Regions from separate parts of the Desulfitobacterium hafniense DCB-2 genome, predicted to be linked through region 2. Evidence: riboswitches for the same ligand, from Rfam matches in the RefSeq annotation. Region 2 holds a riboswitch; each other region holds the start of a gene.
What was found. Region 2 has a riboswitch for cobalamin ahead of DHAF_RS12640 (ABC transporter substrate-binding protein). Riboswitches for the same ligand answer to the same signal wherever they lie in the genome.
Positions count from the first base shown of each region.

Region 1: it holds a riboswitch for cobalamin, as region 2 does, so the genes downstream of both, DHAF_RS07665 (double-CXXCG motif protein) here and DHAF_RS12640 (ABC transporter substrate-binding protein) in region 2, are expected to answer to the same signal.
Region 3: it holds a riboswitch for cobalamin, as region 2 does, so the genes downstream of both, DHAF_RS06495 (bifunctional cobalt-precorrin-7 (C(5))-methyltransferase/cobalt-precorrin-6B (C(15))-methyltransferase) here and DHAF_RS12640 (ABC transporter substrate-binding protein) in region 2, are expected to answer to the same signal.

Region 1 is NC_011830.1:1,635,646-1,641,524, forward strand. It holds gene DHAF_RS07650 (reverse transcriptase/maturase family protein) at 1-1,450, shown strand, start outside; gene DHAF_RS24725 (group II intron reverse transcriptase/maturase) at 1,521-2,024, shown strand; gene DHAF_RS26755 (HNH endonuclease) at 2,083-2,406, shown strand; gene DHAF_RS07660 (Rpn family recombination-promoting nuclease/putative transposase) at 2,493-2,873, shown strand; cobalamin riboswitch at 3,250-3,428, shown strand; gene DHAF_RS07665 (double-CXXCG motif protein) at 3,582-4,238, shown strand; molybdenum cofactor riboswitch at 4,393-4,525, shown strand; gene DHAF_RS07670 (molybdopterin molybdotransferase MoeA) at 4,631-5,879, shown strand, end outside.
Region 2 is NC_011830.1:2,750,963-2,756,841, forward strand. It holds gene DHAF_RS12620 (RtcB family protein) at 1-631, shown strand, start outside; gene DHAF_RS12625 (GntR family transcriptional regulator) at 845-1,216, shown strand; gene DHAF_RS12630 (ABC transporter ATP-binding protein) at 1,213-1,911, shown strand; gene DHAF_RS12635 (hypothetical protein) at 1,905-2,702, shown strand; cobalamin riboswitch at 2,753-2,935, shown strand; cobalamin riboswitch at 3,020-3,200, shown strand; gene DHAF_RS12640 (ABC transporter substrate-binding protein) at 3,379-4,950, shown strand; gene DHAF_RS12645 (ABC transporter permease) at 4,952-5,879, shown strand, end outside.
Region 3 is NC_011830.1:1,392,129-1,398,007, forward strand. It holds gene ftsH (ATP-dependent zinc metalloprotease FtsH) at 1-1,101, shown strand, start outside; gene DHAF_RS06485 (glycosyltransferase family 8 protein) at 1,194-2,078, shown strand; gene cbiD (cobalt-precorrin-5B (C(1))-methyltransferase CbiD) at 2,107-3,270, shown strand; cobalamin riboswitch at 3,306-3,483, shown strand; gene DHAF_RS06495 (bifunctional cobalt-precorrin-7 (C(5))-methyltransferase/cobalt-precorrin-6B (C(15))-methyltransferase) at 3,494-4,834, shown strand; gene cobI (precorrin-2 C(20)-methyltransferase) at 4,932-5,675, shown strand.

The DNA of each region.
Region 1 (5,879 bases), 1.1 Mb from region 2:
TCTGGACTCTTCCCACGGGTTTCGACCGAACAGAAGCTGCCATACGGCGCTCGCCCGGATGCAGCGCAGCTTCAATGGGGTCAAGTGGTTTGTCGAGGGTGACATCAAAGCCTATTTCGATACTATCGACCACCACATGCTGGTGAACATCCTGCGCAGGCGCATCCAGGACGAGAACTTTATCTCTCTGATCTGGAAGTTCCTCAGGGCTGGATACCTGGAAGACTGGCAGTACAATGCCACCTACAGCGGGTCTCCGCAGGGGTCAGGTGCCAGTCCCCTTCTTGCCAATCTGTACCTCCATGAGCTGGATTTGTATATGGAAGAGTATAAACAGCGGTTCGACAAAGGCAATCGCCGCCAGGCAGGCAAGGACTACGGACGCGCCCAGCGAACCCACCAGTATCGGAAAGTAAAGTACGACCGCCTGTGGTTAACCCTGACGGATGAGGAAAAGAAAGCGGCGCAAAGAGAAATCAGAGCCCTGCGCAAGCGGATGCTAGAATGCCCCGCCAATGACCCGATGGATGGCACCTACCGCAGAATCCAATACGTGCGCTATTGTGACGACTTTCTCGTGGGAATCATCGGCAGCAAGACGGATGCAGAGAAAGTCAAAGCTGACATTTGTCGGTTTCTCTCGGACAAGCTGAAGTTGACCCTCTCCCCGGAAAAGACTCTGATTACGCACGGACAGGATAAGGCGCGCTTCCTGGGATACGATATCGCGGTATGCCAGGACAACACCACCAGAAGGACATCCAGAGGTCAGAGCCGGGTGCACTCCGGAAAGGTCAAGCTGTATGTCCCGAAAGACAAATGGGTTGGTAAGTTGCGGGAATACGGTGTGCTCAAAGTAGCCTCGGACGGTAACGGCAAGGAAAAATGGACACCGCAGCCAAGAACCGACTTCATGGGACTGGAGCCGCGCGAAATCGTCAACATGTATAATGCCCAGCTTCGGGGTATCTACAACTATTTTCGGATGGCCAACAACGCCTCGGTACTAAACAAGTTTCATTACGTCATGAAGTACAGCTTGTACAAGACTCTGGCGGGTAAGTTCAGAACCACGGTTTCAAAGATTAATGCCAAATATAGCCGTGATGGCGCATTTATCGTGGAGTACATGACTAAGTCAGGAATCCGGAGGGTCACGTTTTATCAAGATGGATTCCCTCGCATAGTTGCCCCCCTGCCAGCAAATGTGGACTACCAACCGGAATACGTGGTCAACTACGAACCCAAGGAACTGTTCTACCGCATGAAGGCCGCCAGGTGTGAGTTGTGCGGCAAGGAACATGTTCTGGTCAGCTCCCATCAGGTGAAGCGCCTGAAAGACCTGACCGGCAGCCACCCATGGGAACGGGTCATGCTGAAAATGCGCCGAAAGACGCTAATTGTGTGCAACGAGTGCCACAGGGCAATACACTCTGTAGATTCTGAGTAAATGGAGAGCCGTATACCCCGAGAGGGGTAAGTACGGTTCGGGGGCGAGCATCCGGAAACCTGCCGCAGCAATGCGGCAAGGCGCTGGGTGCTTAGCCTACTTCATCGTCGGAGTTATCGGCAGCAAAACCGACGCCGAACGCGTCAAAACAGACATCAAACAGTTCTTAGCAGGAGAGCTTAAACTCAAAATGTCGGACGCCAAGACAAAGATTACACATTCAGGGGATAAAGCCCGCTTTCTCGGATATGATATTTACGTCTCACGGGAGCAGTGCGCAAAGAGACGAAAAGATGGAGCCATTATGCGTTCGCAAACAGGTTCCATCAAACTGCTGGTCCCGCACGAAAAATGGGTGGGCAAACTCCGCGAGTACAAGGCGTTCAAGACAGTTCTGACTTCAGATGGCAAGGAGTCCTACAAGGCATTGCACCGGGGCAAGCTTGTTAACCGGTCTGACATCGACATTTTAACAGCATACAACCAAGAGATAAGAGGGATTCGCAATTACTATAGGGTTGCGAACAACTCCATCAAAATAGGCCGATTACAGTATGCTGAAAACGTTCGCTAGAAAATACAGGACATCAGTTTCAAGAATAAAAGCCCGTTACGTGATGAAAAAGACGTTTATGGTGGAGTACACAATAAAAAGTGGCAAAAGAGTGGCAACGTTTTATAACGGCGGCTTTCATCGAGAGAGACTGGCAATAAATGATGCACGGGTGTCACTCCTCCCACAATACACAAGATATGAGAAAAGGAACAGTTTCACCAATCGTATACGTCTGCATAAGTGTGAACTCTGCGAAAAAACGAGTGGGCAATTAACTTTCCACCAAGTCAAGAAACTGAAGGAACTGAAAGGCGAGCGTGCATGGGAACGCGTAATGATTGAACGCAGGCGCAAGACGCTAGTCGTATGTCCTGATTGCTATCAACAAATTCATACCTGAGATTAGTTCGGCAATCGAAGGTAAATGGCGAGCCGGATACATCGAGAGATGTCCGTCCGGTTCTGGAGGGAGCGCGGCGGTAGCTTATGCTATCGCCAACCTTACCTCATAGCTACCCATCCCAAAGCATAGCCCTGCAGCTGCTGAAATATATGGTCAGGATATGGGAAAGTAAGCTAAAGGAATCTCCGACAGATAGACTACCGGTCATCATTCCGCTGGTAATCTATCACGGTCAGGAGCAATGGGACGGTCCGCTGAAACTATCTGGGATGATCGACCATTATGAACAGCTGCCTGATACGGTAACCCAATATATCCCGGAGTACAGATACATCCTCTACAACCTCTCCACATACACTGATCAAGAACTGGTCGGCAATATGTTGCTCCTGATTGTATTGAGGGCGATGCGGGCAATCTTTATCAAAGATGAAAAAATTTCTATACCATCCTGCATGAATTAGTTTTCAATTTGGAGAAGGTGGAAGACAAGGAAAAGGCGAAGCGATTCTTTGAAACCTTGATCATATACATCTTAAGTACCCGGCAGGACCTGGAGTTGAAAAGGATTTATGCTAATTATCAATGCAATAGTCCAGAAACATTCTCTAAATCTGCATATAAATCACCAAGGGCCACCTTTGCAAACAGGGTGTCTACATTATCAAAAAGGACTGTTCGCCGGAGGCAATTTTCGCTTTCGTATCATTGATTTCTTCCCGAAGTTCATCCTTTCTTACCAATAATATATGCTGCTCTTTGCTGTAGGCAAAATATTCTGTTGACTTACAGTGATACTTGATATAATGTTGGTTATAAGGAAAAGTTTAGGAAAAAACTGAATATCAGGCGGAATAGGGTTGCTTAAATGCATTAATAGGGAACTCCGGTGTGAAGCCGGGACAGCCCCGCTACTGTAAGAAGGACGAGTCCCTTAGAGGATCCACTGGTGAAAACCGGGAAGGTAAGGGATGAGGATGAGTTCAAGTCAGGATACCTGCCCCATTCCGGAAACACAAGTTTTCGGGGGAGAATAAGTGTAGCAAATTTATGGGTAGGATGATCGCTCATCTTTACTTATTACATGACGTCTGCCAGAGCCGAATACACCGGCTCTTTTTTATTATCGGAGTATATGCTGGAAGGTAGAGTATATATTGGAAGGTGATGAGATGCGTTATTATTGTTTGGAAATTGATGAAGGAGAAAAAGAGCCCTACGCCTATGGAGCAAGTGTAGGCGAATGGCCAAGAAAAGAGATCCATTGTCCCCTATGCCAAAGAGAATGGAAAAAAAGCACAATGTATGACTGGGGAACCGATAACCCTATTGTTTTGTCTAATGATAATTATCCTGATTTTCTCTGGTTTTATATCAACCATATCTCAGGGAAGGCCAAAGACGTTCTGGAAAGAGAAAAGATTACGGGTTACAGCTTAGAGAAAGCTCATGTACTATCCGTCCGTGATCTATCGGATCTGCAACTAAAGGAGCTCCGGCGCCAGGGGATCAGAATCCATAAGATACCCACGGAACCGCCGGTCTATCACAAGCTTCATGTCGCTGTGAGTGCCGAATTTTATAAAAAATCAAATGTTATTCTGCTCGATCGTTGTCCGGAATGCGGCTACGAAACCTATAGTGCCGAGAACAAGGAGCGGGTTGAAGCGCGGGATTACCTTTATTTAAGAGAAGAATCCCTCAAAGGAGCGGATCTGTTCAGAGCCAAGGGCTACGGTGTTACCGTTTATTGCTCCGAGCGATTTGTGGAAGTCTATAAAAGACACGAGCTCACAGGGCTGACATTTACCGAGATTGAAGTGCTTTGATATCAGGCACTTCTTTTTTGAGCATAAACATAGCTTTGTATACCCCAATTTTATAACTATATAAACCTATATAACCTAATTTAGTGTAAAATAAAATCAGGATATTTATTTTTATGTTTATTTATGTTATGTTATGTTTATGGATAAACAACGAAATTGAATAGTTTTCCGAGCTCCTTTGTCTAAAAGACTATCTCATGACGGAGGAGCCTGAGCAAACCGCTCACGGGGTCAGTCAGGAAACCAGCTGGCCTTCACTGATGAAAAGGAAGCAGAAAATACAGGATTGACAGATCGGATGCTGGCTTTTGCTGTTTTCGTCATCAGGCGGTTTTGCTTTAGAAAGGCAGGCCGCTTTTTCTGTTGGTATTGTTTTTATAAGGAGAAACACCATGGCAAATAATCAGCATGATCACATCAGCTGCCCCTCCTCATCCTGCATCGGTTGTGCCACACGCTGTCATCGGCAGCAGAATGATCCGTTCTCCCGGGATGAGGCTTTGGCGATCCTTTTCGACCAGGCCAAATTTGAACTGGCCAAGGAATTCGTACCACTGAATGAAGCTTTGGGCCGGGTGACTTCGGAACCGACCTATGCGGCCTTCTCGGTGCCTTCGGCAGATACCGCCCAGCATGACGGAATTATGGTGAACTGGGAACAGGCTAAAAAGCTGCTTGAGAGCGGCAGCCGGGTGCTGGCTGAACATGAATTTTGTCTCCGGGCCATGGGCGCGGTGATTGAACCGCCTTTTGATACAGTGATTCCGTTGGAACAGGTAAAGCATTGGACAGATGGAAGAGTGGAAATCAAGGCCCTGCCCGCACCGGGGCAGGGAATCAAGGGGGCAGGCAGCAGCATCAGGGGGGGTGAGCGGCTTGTTCCGGCCAATTACCGACTAAACCCGGCTCATCTCTCGATCCTGCGTTTTGCCGGAGTGGAAACGATAACCGTATGGAAAAAGCCCAAAGCTGCCATCATTCCGGTGGGGGACGACCTGGTGGCACCCGGCCGCCGGCCCGGCCCCGGACAGGTAGTGGAGTCGGATAGCATTCTCTTGGCAGGGATCCTTCAGGAATGCGGCGGGGAGGCCTGGACAGAACCGGTGGCAGGGGATGGGGTAGACCTGATCTGCCAGGCTATTCTGCAGGTTATCTCCCGCTGTGATGTTCTGATCCTGATCGGGGGCTTAGGCCGCAGCGGAGCCCGGTATGGGGATTATACCGTCCAGGCTGTCGAAAAACTGGGCAGAGTACTGGTCCAGGGCATGGGGTTCAACCCCGGTGGGAAAGCCATGCTGCTGGCAGAAATCCAGGGGAAATGTGTCGTGGGAATTCCTGCGCCTCCTCATGCGGCTCTGACTCAGGCTGAGCAGTACCTGCCGGCGATTATGGAACGCTTTCTGGGGTGTCCGTGTTATGAGCGGCCGGAGATCAAAGCCCGGCTGCATGAGGATTACCAAAGCGGAATCCGCTCCGGCCGTCATGCTCATGTAGGTCTCCGTTGGACCGGGGAGGATTATGAGATTGTTCCTATCCGGATGGGAGACACAGTGGATTGTTTTGTCAATGCCACGGGGATTTTGATGGAGGAAGCTGAGGACCGTTTGCTAAAAAAGGGGGAACCAGCTGCAGTGCGGCTGC
Region 2 (5,879 bases):
TATCGAAGGATTGATCGCCGAATTGAAAGCCGCAGGGCGGGATAAGGAAATTCCCAAAGAGGTCAGACGGAAAAAGGCAGAGGTCCTAACGGATGTTCCCAAGGCTTTAGCCTATGCTTCGGGAGCACTTTTTCAGGACTATATCCACGATATGAAAATTGTCCAGCATTTCGCGGCCCTAAACAGGAAAGCCATGGCGGATGAAATACTTAAAGGGATGAAACTCAAGGCCGTGGACCAGTTCACGACCATTCATAATTACATTGATACAGAGCACATGATTCTGCGCAAAGGCGCAGTCTCAGCCCAAAAGGATGAACGGCTCCTGATTCCCATCAACATGCGGGACGGCAGCCTGATCTGTATCGGCAAAGGCAACCCGGACTGGAACTATTCAGCTCCGCACGGAGCCGGCCGCCTCATGAGCCGCTCCCAAGCCCGCAGTTCCCTGACCTTGACCCAATATAAAGAAATGATGCAAGGGGTATTCTCCACATCGGTCAACAAAGAAACTTTGGATGAATGCCCCTTAGCTTACAAACCCATGGAAGATATCATCAAAAACATCCACGATACGGTGGAGATCGTGGCTCAGATTAAGCCGGTTTATAATTTTAAAGCAGCGGATTGAACGAGACTTCAGTTCAGTATAAAGTAAAGCCATGAAAAGTTAAGCCATGATTGGGAGAACTATCCTTCCGATCATGGCTTTTTACTACCGTTCACTTGCTTATTAATATAATGATGGAACAAAGTATATAACCTATCTTGACATCGAGAGAGAATAGTGTATTATTGTATTAAGAACTTAATACAATAATACACTGAGACAAGAGGTGAGACCATGTCATGGGATTTAAAGACGGACAGACCGATTTACACCCAGTTAATTGAGCAGATTCAGCTGAAGATTTTCTCCGGAGCATACCCTCTGGGGTCAAAACTGCCTTCGGTCCGGGATATGGCCCAAGAGGCGGCTGTTAACCCCAATACTATGCAAAGAGCTTTAGCCAAAATGGAAGAGGACGGATTGATTATAACCCACCGCACCAGCGGTCGATCGGTAACGGAGGATGCGCATATGGTAGAGATGGCCAAAACCCAAGTAGCCAAAGAACAAATTGCTGAATTTCTGGAAAAAATGAAAATGATGGGCTTTGAACAAAAAGAGATCCTAACCATCATCAACACTATGGCAGAGGAGATGAAGAAATGAACCCAATCCTGGAATGCAAGGGGCTGACCAAGAAATACGGCACCAAGGTGGCCCTGAACACGATTAACTTAACTTTGGAACGGGGTCAGATCGTGGGCCTTTTAGGACCTAACGGCAGCGGGAAAAGCACCCTGATCAAACTGGCCAATGAGCTGCTCACCCCAAGCGGGGGCGAGATTCTGATCGATGGCCAAAAGCCGGGTATCGGGACCAAGAAAATAATCTCCTATCTCCCGGAAAAAACTTACCTCAATGATTGGATGAAAGTTCACGAAATCATTGAGTTCTTCCAGGACTTTTATGAGGATTTCAAGCCGGAAAAGGCCTTCGAGATGCTGAAAAACCTCAACATCAATCCTCATGACAGACTTAAGACCATGTCCAAGGGCACCAAAGAAAAAGTTCAGCTCATCCTGGTCATGAGCCGTGAAGCGGATCTTTACCTCTTAGATGAGCCTATCGGCGGAGTGGACCCGGCAGCCCGGGATTATATCCTGAAAACCATTCTCAGCAACTACAATGAAAAGGGAACTGTTCTCATCTCCACCCACCTTATCTCTGAAATTGAAAATATCCTCGATTATGTTGTCTTTATCAATCAAGGTCAAGTTGTCTTGACCTCCACAGTGGATGAAATCCGCAGTGAAAAAGGTAAATCCGTCGATGCCTTATTCCGGGAGGTGTTCAAATGCTAAGTAAGTTGATGAAATATGAGTTGAAAGCCACAGGAAGAGTTTTCCTGCCCTTATACCTGGCTTTATTGGTTTTCGCCCTGATTAACCGCTTCATGCTGGGAGTAAGTTCCAGCCACCACTGGCAGGCTCCGGCGGTCATCAGTATGGCTGTTTATATTTTTATCATGGCCGGTATCTTTGTTATGACCTTGATTATGACGATTCAGCGTTTCTATAAGAATCTTCTCTCTGAAGAAGGCTACCTGATGTTCACTCTCCCTGTCAAACCCTGGCAGCACATTGTCTGTAAGATGCTGATCTCCATGTTTTGGTTAGTGATCAGTTTCTTCGTGGCCATGCTCTCCATCATCCTCATCGCTTTAAAAGCAGGGGACTGGGAGCACATTATGAGGGAGCTGACCCAATTCTCTGGCACACTATGGGGTTATCTGGGCACATCGATTTATTTGTATTCCCTCGAGGCTGTGATCGGCATCTTCCTCATTCTGGCATCGGCCATTTTAATCCTCTACGCCTCGATTGCTGTTGGCCACCTGTTTAATCAGCACCGTATTCTGGCCTCCTTTGCCGCCTTTATCGGACTCAATACCTTAACCCAAATGATCAGCATGGGGATTGGTTTTATAATAGGGCATGGCAATGCCTGGAATATTACCCCGGGGAATTTTCTCACTATGCACACGGAGATCCACCTTTTCATTGCCTTCATACTGATTGAGTCGGCACTGATCACGGCTGCTTACTTCGCCATCACCAATACTATTTTGAAGAAGCGTTTGAATCTCGAGTGATCTTTGGGTTGTTAATTGTCATAATATATGTTATAAACAATATAAGTGAATTAAATATTCAGTTTTTAGGTGCCTCTGATTTATCGGAGGATAATAGGGAACCAGGTGAAATTCCTGGACGGTCGCGCCACTGTATGCGGAGAGCTTCTTTTATAACCACTGGTTTTATCCGGGAAGGAGAAAGAAAGCAAAGACCCGCAAGTCAGGAAACCTGCCTAATACTGGTTGTCTACGCCTTTCGCGGAAAAAGGGATATGACGGTTGCACTTGTGCTTTAACCCATTTTCTTAGCGAAAATGGGTTTTGTTTGCTTTAAAACCGAATACATAGCTTAAGGTGCCCATAGGGAGAATAGGGAAACCGGTATAAGTCCGGTGCGGATCCGCCGCTGTAATCGGAGACGAATCCCCAGAATGTCACTGTCTTTTTTAGAGATGGGAAGGCGTGGGAGGAGGATGACACGAGAGCCAGAAGACCTGCCTTTTAGAAAGCTGATTAAGTACACTAGTAAGGCTTTTTTAGGCTTGTTCAAGGTAAGTTCTCCCTGCATCATTGCAGGGAGATTTATTATTGGGGAGACTCTTTCGCCATAAGGAGGTGAAAATGGATAGCGAAATATCCATATTCCAGTTGATATAACATGCTATTAAAATCAAGAATAAAAGGAGAAGGCCATATGAGAAAAATAGTATTATTGCTGTTGCTCGCCGGACTAATGCTGATGGTGGGCTGTTCTGCTTCTAACGGCGGAAAAAATATCACAGAAAATGTCGCGAAAGATGAAATTACTATTTCGGCCGGGGTCAATTTGGTGGCCGGTGGTTTTGACCCGACCACAGGCTATGGCGTATGGGCACCGGATATATTTCACAGTCACTTATTGCAAGTAAAAGAAAACAACCAATTGGTCAATGATTTAGCCACCTCTTATGATATCAGTGCAGATGGATTAACGTACACCTTTAAAATCCGCAATGATGCAAAATTTGCGGATGGCCATTCCTTAACTTCGGAAGATGTGGCCTTTACTTTTGAAACAACCAAAAGCAAAGCTTCCGCCGCGGATCTGACCATGCTGGATTCAGTTGAAGCTTTAGACGAAAGTACTGTTGTTTTCCGCTTAAAAGCCCCCTGGTCTACGTTTGTCTTTAATCTAAGCGAGGTGGGAATTGTCCCCAAGCATCTCTATAATGAAAACTATGGGGATCATCCGATGGGCTCCGGTGCCTGGAAAGTTGCCGAATTTGCAGTTGATCAGAAGTTGATCCTGGTACCGAATGAACATTATTACGGCCCAATACCGAAGTTTAAGAAAGTAACCATCTTAAAATTGGATGAAGATGCGGCTCTGGCGGCAGCGAAATCAGGGCAGTTGGACTTGGTGCTTGTCGAATCTGAATTTGCCAGCACGCCGGTTGACGGAATGAAACTATATAGAATGTCCGCCATGGATGCTTTTACCATTAACCTGCCAACGATTCCGGAAACGACCGACCCTTCAGGGCAAAAAGTAGGCAATAATGTCACAAGTGATCCGGCGATTCGCAAAGCCTTGAACATTGGGATAAACCGGCAGCTCATTACCCAAAACGCTTTGAACGGATTTGGGCAAGTTACTTATGGAGCGGCGAAGGAACTTCCCTGGAGTAATGGCGACATGTTTAAAGACAACCAGGTTGAAGAAGCGAAAAAGATCTTGGAAGATGCAGGATGGAAAGATACTGACGGGGACGGCATCCGGGAGAAAAATAATATTAAGGCGGAAATCGTGATAACAGGACGAAGCAATGATCTGGCGCGTTATAATACGGTCGTTGCTCTGGCAGAAGATGTGAAAAAGCTGGGAATACAGATTATCCCCAAATCCGCACCTTGGTCGGAATGCCGGGAAGCGAGGAATTTACCGACTTGCTGGGTCTTTGGTCAGCCTAATCCCATAGAATTCTATCGTTATTATGATTCTTCGCAAATTGGTGTAGCGGTTATCGGCAACCCGGCTTCTTATACCAATCCGGAGGTTGATGCGGTTATCCAAAAAGCCCTTGCAGCAACGAACTCTGACGAGGCAAATAAATACTGGCAGGAAGGCCAGGCTCTTGCGCAAAAGGATATTCCGTACTTGTGGATCGTTCGTCCGGAAGTCACTTATCTTGTCAAAGAAGGGCTGAAGATCCCCTCTTTGCAGAAATTGCCAACCCGGGGGCAGGGGATTTCCATTGTAGAAAATATGAATGAGTGGTCCTGGTAGTATGAGTACCACGGTATATAAAGGATTGGGGCGCTATTTCAGCAGTACTTTAGTACGGATGCTGACTCTGCTTGGGGCCGTGAGTCTAATCAGCTTCATGCTTATTGCGCTGTCGCCGATTGATCCGATCGACGCTTATTTGGGTGATGCCCACGTCTCCGAAGAGCAAAGGGCGAATATCGCTGAACATTGGGGTCTTAACAAATCGCCTGTAGAGCGCTATGGCATCTGGATAACCCATGTCCTTCAGGGTGACATGGGCGAATCTATCACTTATCGCCAGCCTGTCGCGAAGGTTATCGGCGAGCGTTTCCGGGCGTCGCTGGCCTTGATGGGAGTAGCCTGGGTGTTGTCCGGGGTGCTGGGGTTTACTTTGGGCATTATCGCTGCCGTGAATAAGGGGAAGTGGATTGACCGCTTTATTAAAACGTTTTGTTTGATATTGGCATCCACACCGCTTTTTTGGCTGGGCTTACTCTTTTTAATGGTTTTTGCTGTCTATTTACAGTGGTTTCCCTTAGGATTGGCAGCCCCCATCAATAAATTGGCCCATGAGGTTACTCTAGGTGATAAAATTTATCATCTGATTCTACCTGCCTTAACCTTGAGCATTACCGGTGTAGCCGGCATTGCCCTTCATACCCGTCAGAAGTTCATTGACGTACTTAAGAGTGAATATGTCCTTTTTGCTAAAGCCCGGGGGGAAAAACCCCGGGAGATTATTCGGCGTCACGGATTGCGCAATATCGCCTTGCCCGGCATAACGCTGCAATTCGCTTCGGTCAGTGAACTGTTTGGCGGGTCGGTGCTGGCGGAGAAGGTTTTTTCTTATCCTGGTCTGGGAAACGCGGCTACCCATGCCGGATTGAAAGGAGATGCTCCTTTGCTGCTGGGTATTGCCTTATTTAGTGTGCTTTTTGTATTTACGG
Region 3 (5,879 bases), 1.4 Mb from region 2:
GGTATGGGCGCGGCCAAAGTCAGAGATCTATTTAAACAAGCCAATGAAAAAGCCCCCTGCATCGTTTTTATCGATGAGATTGATACCATCGGCAAAAAACGGGATGGAGGCTCCTTCGGCGGAGGCAATGATGAACGGGAGCAAACCTTGAACCAACTTCTGTCCGAGATGGATGGTTTTGACGGCAAGAAGGGTGTGGTGATTCTCGCCGCTACCAACCGGCCGGAGTCCTTAGACAAGGCTTTGCTGCGTCCGGGGCGCTTCGATCGCCGGATCCCTGTGGAGCTTCCGGATTTGGCAGGCCGGGAAGCCATCCTGAGAGTTCATGGGCAAAAGGTAAAAATGGACTCCCCTATCGACTTTAAAGCCATCGCCCGGGCCACTGCCGGAGCATCCGGAGCGGAATTAGCCAATATCATTAATGAAGGAGCTTTACGGGCTGTTCGCTGCGGGAGAAGCCGGGTGAATCAAAGTGATTTGGAGGAGTCTGTGGAAGTTGTGATTGCCGGTTATCAGCGGAAGGGGGCAGTGATTTCTCATCGCGAGAAAGAGATTATTGCTTTCCACGAGATTGGCCATGCTTTAGTAGCCACCAAACAAACGGACTCTGCTCCTGTGCATAAGATTACCATTATTCCAAGGACTTCCGGGGCCTTAGGCTATACCATGCAAGTGGAAGAAGATGAGCGCGTTCTCATGAGCAAAGAAGAGGCCTTCAATAAAATCACCACCTTTACAGGGGGCCGGGCAGCCGAAGAATTGATCTTTGGAACCTATACTTCAGGAGCCTCCAATGATATTGAACAAGCCACCAAAATTGCCCGGGCCATGGTTACCCGTCTGGGGATGAGCAAGAATTTCGATATGATGGCTTTAGAGACAGTGAATAATCCTTACCTTGGCGGCGATACTTCCTTGATGTGTTCTCCGGAAACCGCAGCCAGGATTGATGAGGAGATTTTATCCATTATCAAAAGCGCCCACAAAAAAGCCTTTGAAATTTTAAAAGAAAATATTGAAAAGCTTCATGAATTAGCACGTTATTTGTTGGAAAAGGAAACCATCACCGGAGAAGAATTTATGGCGGTGCTCTCCAGGTAGAAAACAAGGACTGGTGATGTTTTGACATCCCAGTCCTTGTTTGGCGTTAAGCTGCTGCATCGCACTATTCTCTTGTTCTAAGATAAATCAGCATGATCGATCAGGATAAGATCAATCAGCAAAGGGGTAAAACGATGAATATTTTAGTCACCCTGAACTCAAGTTATGTAAAACAGTTAATGGTTATGCTGACCTCTCTGCTTGACTCCAACCCAGGGGAGCAGTTTACGGTTTATGTAGCTCATTCCGCTATGTCCAAGGAGGACTTTGCACGTATCGATCAGGCCATTGATAGCTCACGATGTAAGGTTGAAGGAATTAAGCTGTCTGATGAAGGTTTGAGCAAGGCACCTATTACCAGCCGCTATCCCAAGGAAATGTATTACCGGATTTTTGCAGTGAATTATCTTCCCGATCACCTTGAACGAATTTTGTACCTGGATCCTGATCTTGTCGTCATCAATCCTCTAAAGGAGCTCTACACCATAGACTTCCAAGGAAACTTCTTCGCAGCAGCCTCCCATGTTAAGGAACTATTGAAAAAACTCAATCACGTCAGACTTAATATGGCTGAAGACAGCACCTATGTCAATTCGGGGGTGATGATGATGAACTTGTCCCTGCTGCGCCAGGAACAGGATGTTCATGAAGTCTACCAATATATTGAAGAATACAAGCACCGCTTATTCCTGCCTGACCAGGATGTTCTTAATGGGGTGTATAGTGATAGAACCCTGACTGTAGATGCGAAAATCTATAATCTCAGTGAGCGGTATTATGCCCTCTATAATCTGAACCCCAAGTACTGGGATGCTAAAATTGATCTGGATTGGGTCCGCAGCAATACAGCGATTATTCACTATTGCGGCCGCAACAAACCCTGGAAAGACAACTATATTGGGGATTTGAACGTTTTTTATAAAAACTATGAGCAAAAGGTTCGTGCCAAAATGAAGGATTTTGAAACTATGAGGTGAAATGATAGCATTATAGTTAAATACGATAATGGGTGGGGCGGCTGATATGAGGAAAAAGACGAAGGACAGGCATTCATGGAAAACGGGCTTTACTACGGGCAGTTGTGCAGCAGGGGCAGCAAAAGCTGCCTGCCTTTTGCTGAAAGGACTGCATCAGGGAACAGAGGTGGATATCCCGCTGCCTCAGGGCGAACGGCTTCAATTGCCTGTACATAGATGGGACAGGGCGGAAGATGTTGCTTGGGTAAGCATTATCAAAAATGCGGGAGATGATCCCGATGTCACCCATGGTTTGGAAGTGGTCGCCAGGGTGCAGCTCCTTTCTCAAAGAGGAGAAATCCTTATTCGCGGCGGGCGGGGCATCGGAGTTGTCACCAAAAAGGGTCTGCAGATTCCTCCGGGGGAAAGCGCTATCAATCCTGTTCCCCGGTCCATGATTCAGGCCGCGGTACGGGAGGTATTTCCCCAGGAAGAAATCCTGGTGGTGATCGAAGTGCCTGAAGGGGAACGGCTTGCTCTAAAGACCTTGAACCCCCGACTGGGAATTATGGGAGGGGTATCGATCTTAGGTACAACGGGTATCGTTCGGCCGATGTCGGAAGAAGCCTTTAAGAATTCGATCCTGCCTGAATTGGATCAAGCCGTCGCTTATGGACACAAAGCCATTGTTCTGACTCCCGGCAATTATGGCTTTAAGGTAGCCAGGGAGCAGCTCATGGTCCCTGAGGAAGCCATTATTCAGATGAGTAATTTTGTGGGCTTTTTGCTGGAAGAGGCTGCTTATCGCAAGATCGAAAAGGTGCTTCTCTTAGGTCATATTGGCAAACTCATTAAAGTGGCCGGGGGAATATTCCATACTCATACTCATGTTGCCGATGCCCGGATGGAGATCCTGGTGGCCCATGCCGCCCTGGCTGGTATGGATCAAAATTCCTTGCAGACCATCGCGGAGTTGCCGACAGTTGAAGGTGCTGCCGAGGAAATTCGCAGCAAGGGCTGGGGGAGCCTTTTATTTAAACTGGCTGAAAGGGCAAGCCACCGGGCTCAAGACCATGTACATGGGGAACTTCAGGTGGGAACTGCCTTTACTTTGCTTAACGGAGAGATCATCGCCTGGGATGATCCGGCTATGGAGATCGGCAAAGAATTTTGGCATTGGCCGCCGGTGGAGGAGGAATTTTGGCGAAAATAGAGAATAGTTTAGTAATTCGAATTAAGTTGTCTTAACAACCGAATAGTATTCAAGGTTCCTCTTTAGAGGAAGAAAAGGGAAGCCGGTGAAAATCCGGCGCGGTCCCGCCACTGTGAACCACGAGTGCCTCTTAAGGCCCACTGGGATGAGCCTGGGAAGGGAAGAGGCATAAAGACTGGAAGCCAGGAGACCTGCCTTGAACATTGCGCTACGTCCACGAGCGATGGATGATGTAGTGACGATTTCGGAAATACCGAAGGGAAGAACCAAAGAGCCGCTCAGGGCTCTTTTTTGTTTAGCTTGCTTTTTTATTGAGCTTAATCGAGGGGAAGGTGATGGGATGATTCAAATAGTGGGGATAGGCCCTGGTACGAGAGCATGGGTTCCCCAGGCTGTTGAAGCAATGGTCGCTCAGAGCGATGTTTTGGTAGGAGGGATACGAGCCCTGGAGCTGTTCCCGGATTTCCAGGGAGAGTCATACCGGGTCACTGGAAATCTGGCGGAAACTCGGCAAACCTTGCAGAAAGTATTGCAGCAGGGCAAAAAAGCCAGTGTCCTGGTTTCCGGTGATCCAGGTTTCTATAGTCTGCTTCCTTGGCTGAAAAGGGAGTTTCCTCAAGAAGAAATTCAAGTATTGCCGGGCCTCAGCTCCATTCAGCTGGCCTTTGCCCGGGCAGGGATACCCTGGCAGGATGCAGAGCTGCTTAGTGTCCATGGACGTCCGCTGAACTGCTTGCCTTTACATCTCAGCCGGCCAGTGGGGGTTCTTACTGGCGGTGAAAACTCACCCCGGAAGATCGCTGAGTATTATCGCACCTATGGCTGCAATCCGCGGATTTCACTTGGCAACGCCTTAACCTATGCGGAAGAGCGTTGGCTGAATACAGATGCTGATCAGCTCATGAATTCAGAAGAAGATTTCGCCAATGCGGTGATGATCCTCTATCCGGAAGAAGCGGAGCATAAGCCGGAACAATCTGTCCTCTCCCTGCCCAGGAGCTTTGGCATCAAGGATGAGGAGTTTATACGCGGTGATGTCCCCATGACCAAGACGGAGATTCGCGTTCAAGTTCTGGCTAAGGCGGGAATTATCCCCGCGAGCCGGGTCTTGGATGTGGGAGCCGGGACGGGAAGTATAAGCATTGAAGCTGCTCTTCTGGCTCATCGCGGCTGCGTTTATGCGGTGGAGGAAAATCCGGAGGCACAAGAGCTGATCCTGAAGAATCAGGAGAAATTCCGGGTAAGCAACCTGCGCTTGATTCGTGGCTCCGCACCGCTGGCTCTGCAGGAAATCCCGCCTGTGGATGTCTGCATTATTGGCGGAAGCCATGGACAGATTCGGGAGATTTTACACCAAGCCCCTCTGGTACCTGGGGGACGGGCAGTGGTGACTGCCGTAACTTTAGAGACATTGGCTCATGGTATGGAGGCCCTGAAAAGCTTGCAATACGAAGATGTTGATGTGGTTTCGATCCAAGCTGTGCGCTGGAAGGGCATTAAGGATATTCATCTTGCCCAGGCCCAAAATCCTGTATTTATACTCTCAGGAAGGAAAGGAAGCTAAGGTCTCCGCTCAAACACAGGAGCCAAGACCCCTGGCAAGGGAGCGGCACTGCAGAACTGCAAGCTGGTGGCAAGACGAGGAACTAAGGAGGAACAAAGTGAAGAAGGATAAGCATGAAGACAAAAACACAGTAACCACCCTGATCGGGGAAAAGGCCAAATTCTATGGGGTGGGCGTAGGGCCGGGGGACCCTAAGCTCATTACTTTACGGGCCGTGGAAATATTACAAGCTATTCAAGTTGTCGCCATACCCAAATCCAAGATGGAGCGGGAAAGTGTTGCCTGGGAAATTGCCCAGTCACACTGCCCCTCCGGAGTCAGCATTTTAGAGCTGGAAATGCCGATGACCGCCGACGAAAGCATACTCCAGGCTGCTTGGCAGAGTGCAGCGGAGAAGATTGAGGCGGAGCTCAGTCAAGGGCATTCTGTTGCCTTCCTTACCTTAGGTGATCCTTCCTTATACAGTACCTATAGTTATTTACTGACCATTCTAAGAGAGCGGCTTGAGCCGGACCAAATAGAGACCATCCCAGGGATCACGGCTATGGCGGCTGCCGCTGCCCGAGTGAATTGGCCTTTAGCCACAGGTGATGAGCCTCTGATTGTTTTGCCGGGGATTGAAGGTTTAGAGGAGTATGAGCACTACCCTAATCTCGTCTTAATGAAAGTATCGCGGAATCTGCCGGAGGTGCTGAATCATGTCCAAAGGACCGGGTCACAGGCGGTTTTAGCTACCCGGGTAGGTCAGGCGGGGGAAGAGATTCGTTTGCTTGATCCGGAGGAAGTGCTGGAAAAAGTGGACTATTTGAGTCTTGTGCTTTGCAGGAAGCCTCAATCGTGAGCGAGATAGTTTGAAAGATATTGTCTCCAGGATTTTGTTTTACATCGTTCGCTCAATGAGCTGCGCGGACAAAACTAACGCGAAAAGCCAGCCGCTCCGTCGGGACGCCGGCCAAATCGCTCCTGCTCAATGGCCGGTTGGAAACGTCCTGTTTCCAACCCGACTCCGCTGCAGTCTTTTTGCGAAGTTTTGTTTCCGCTCGCT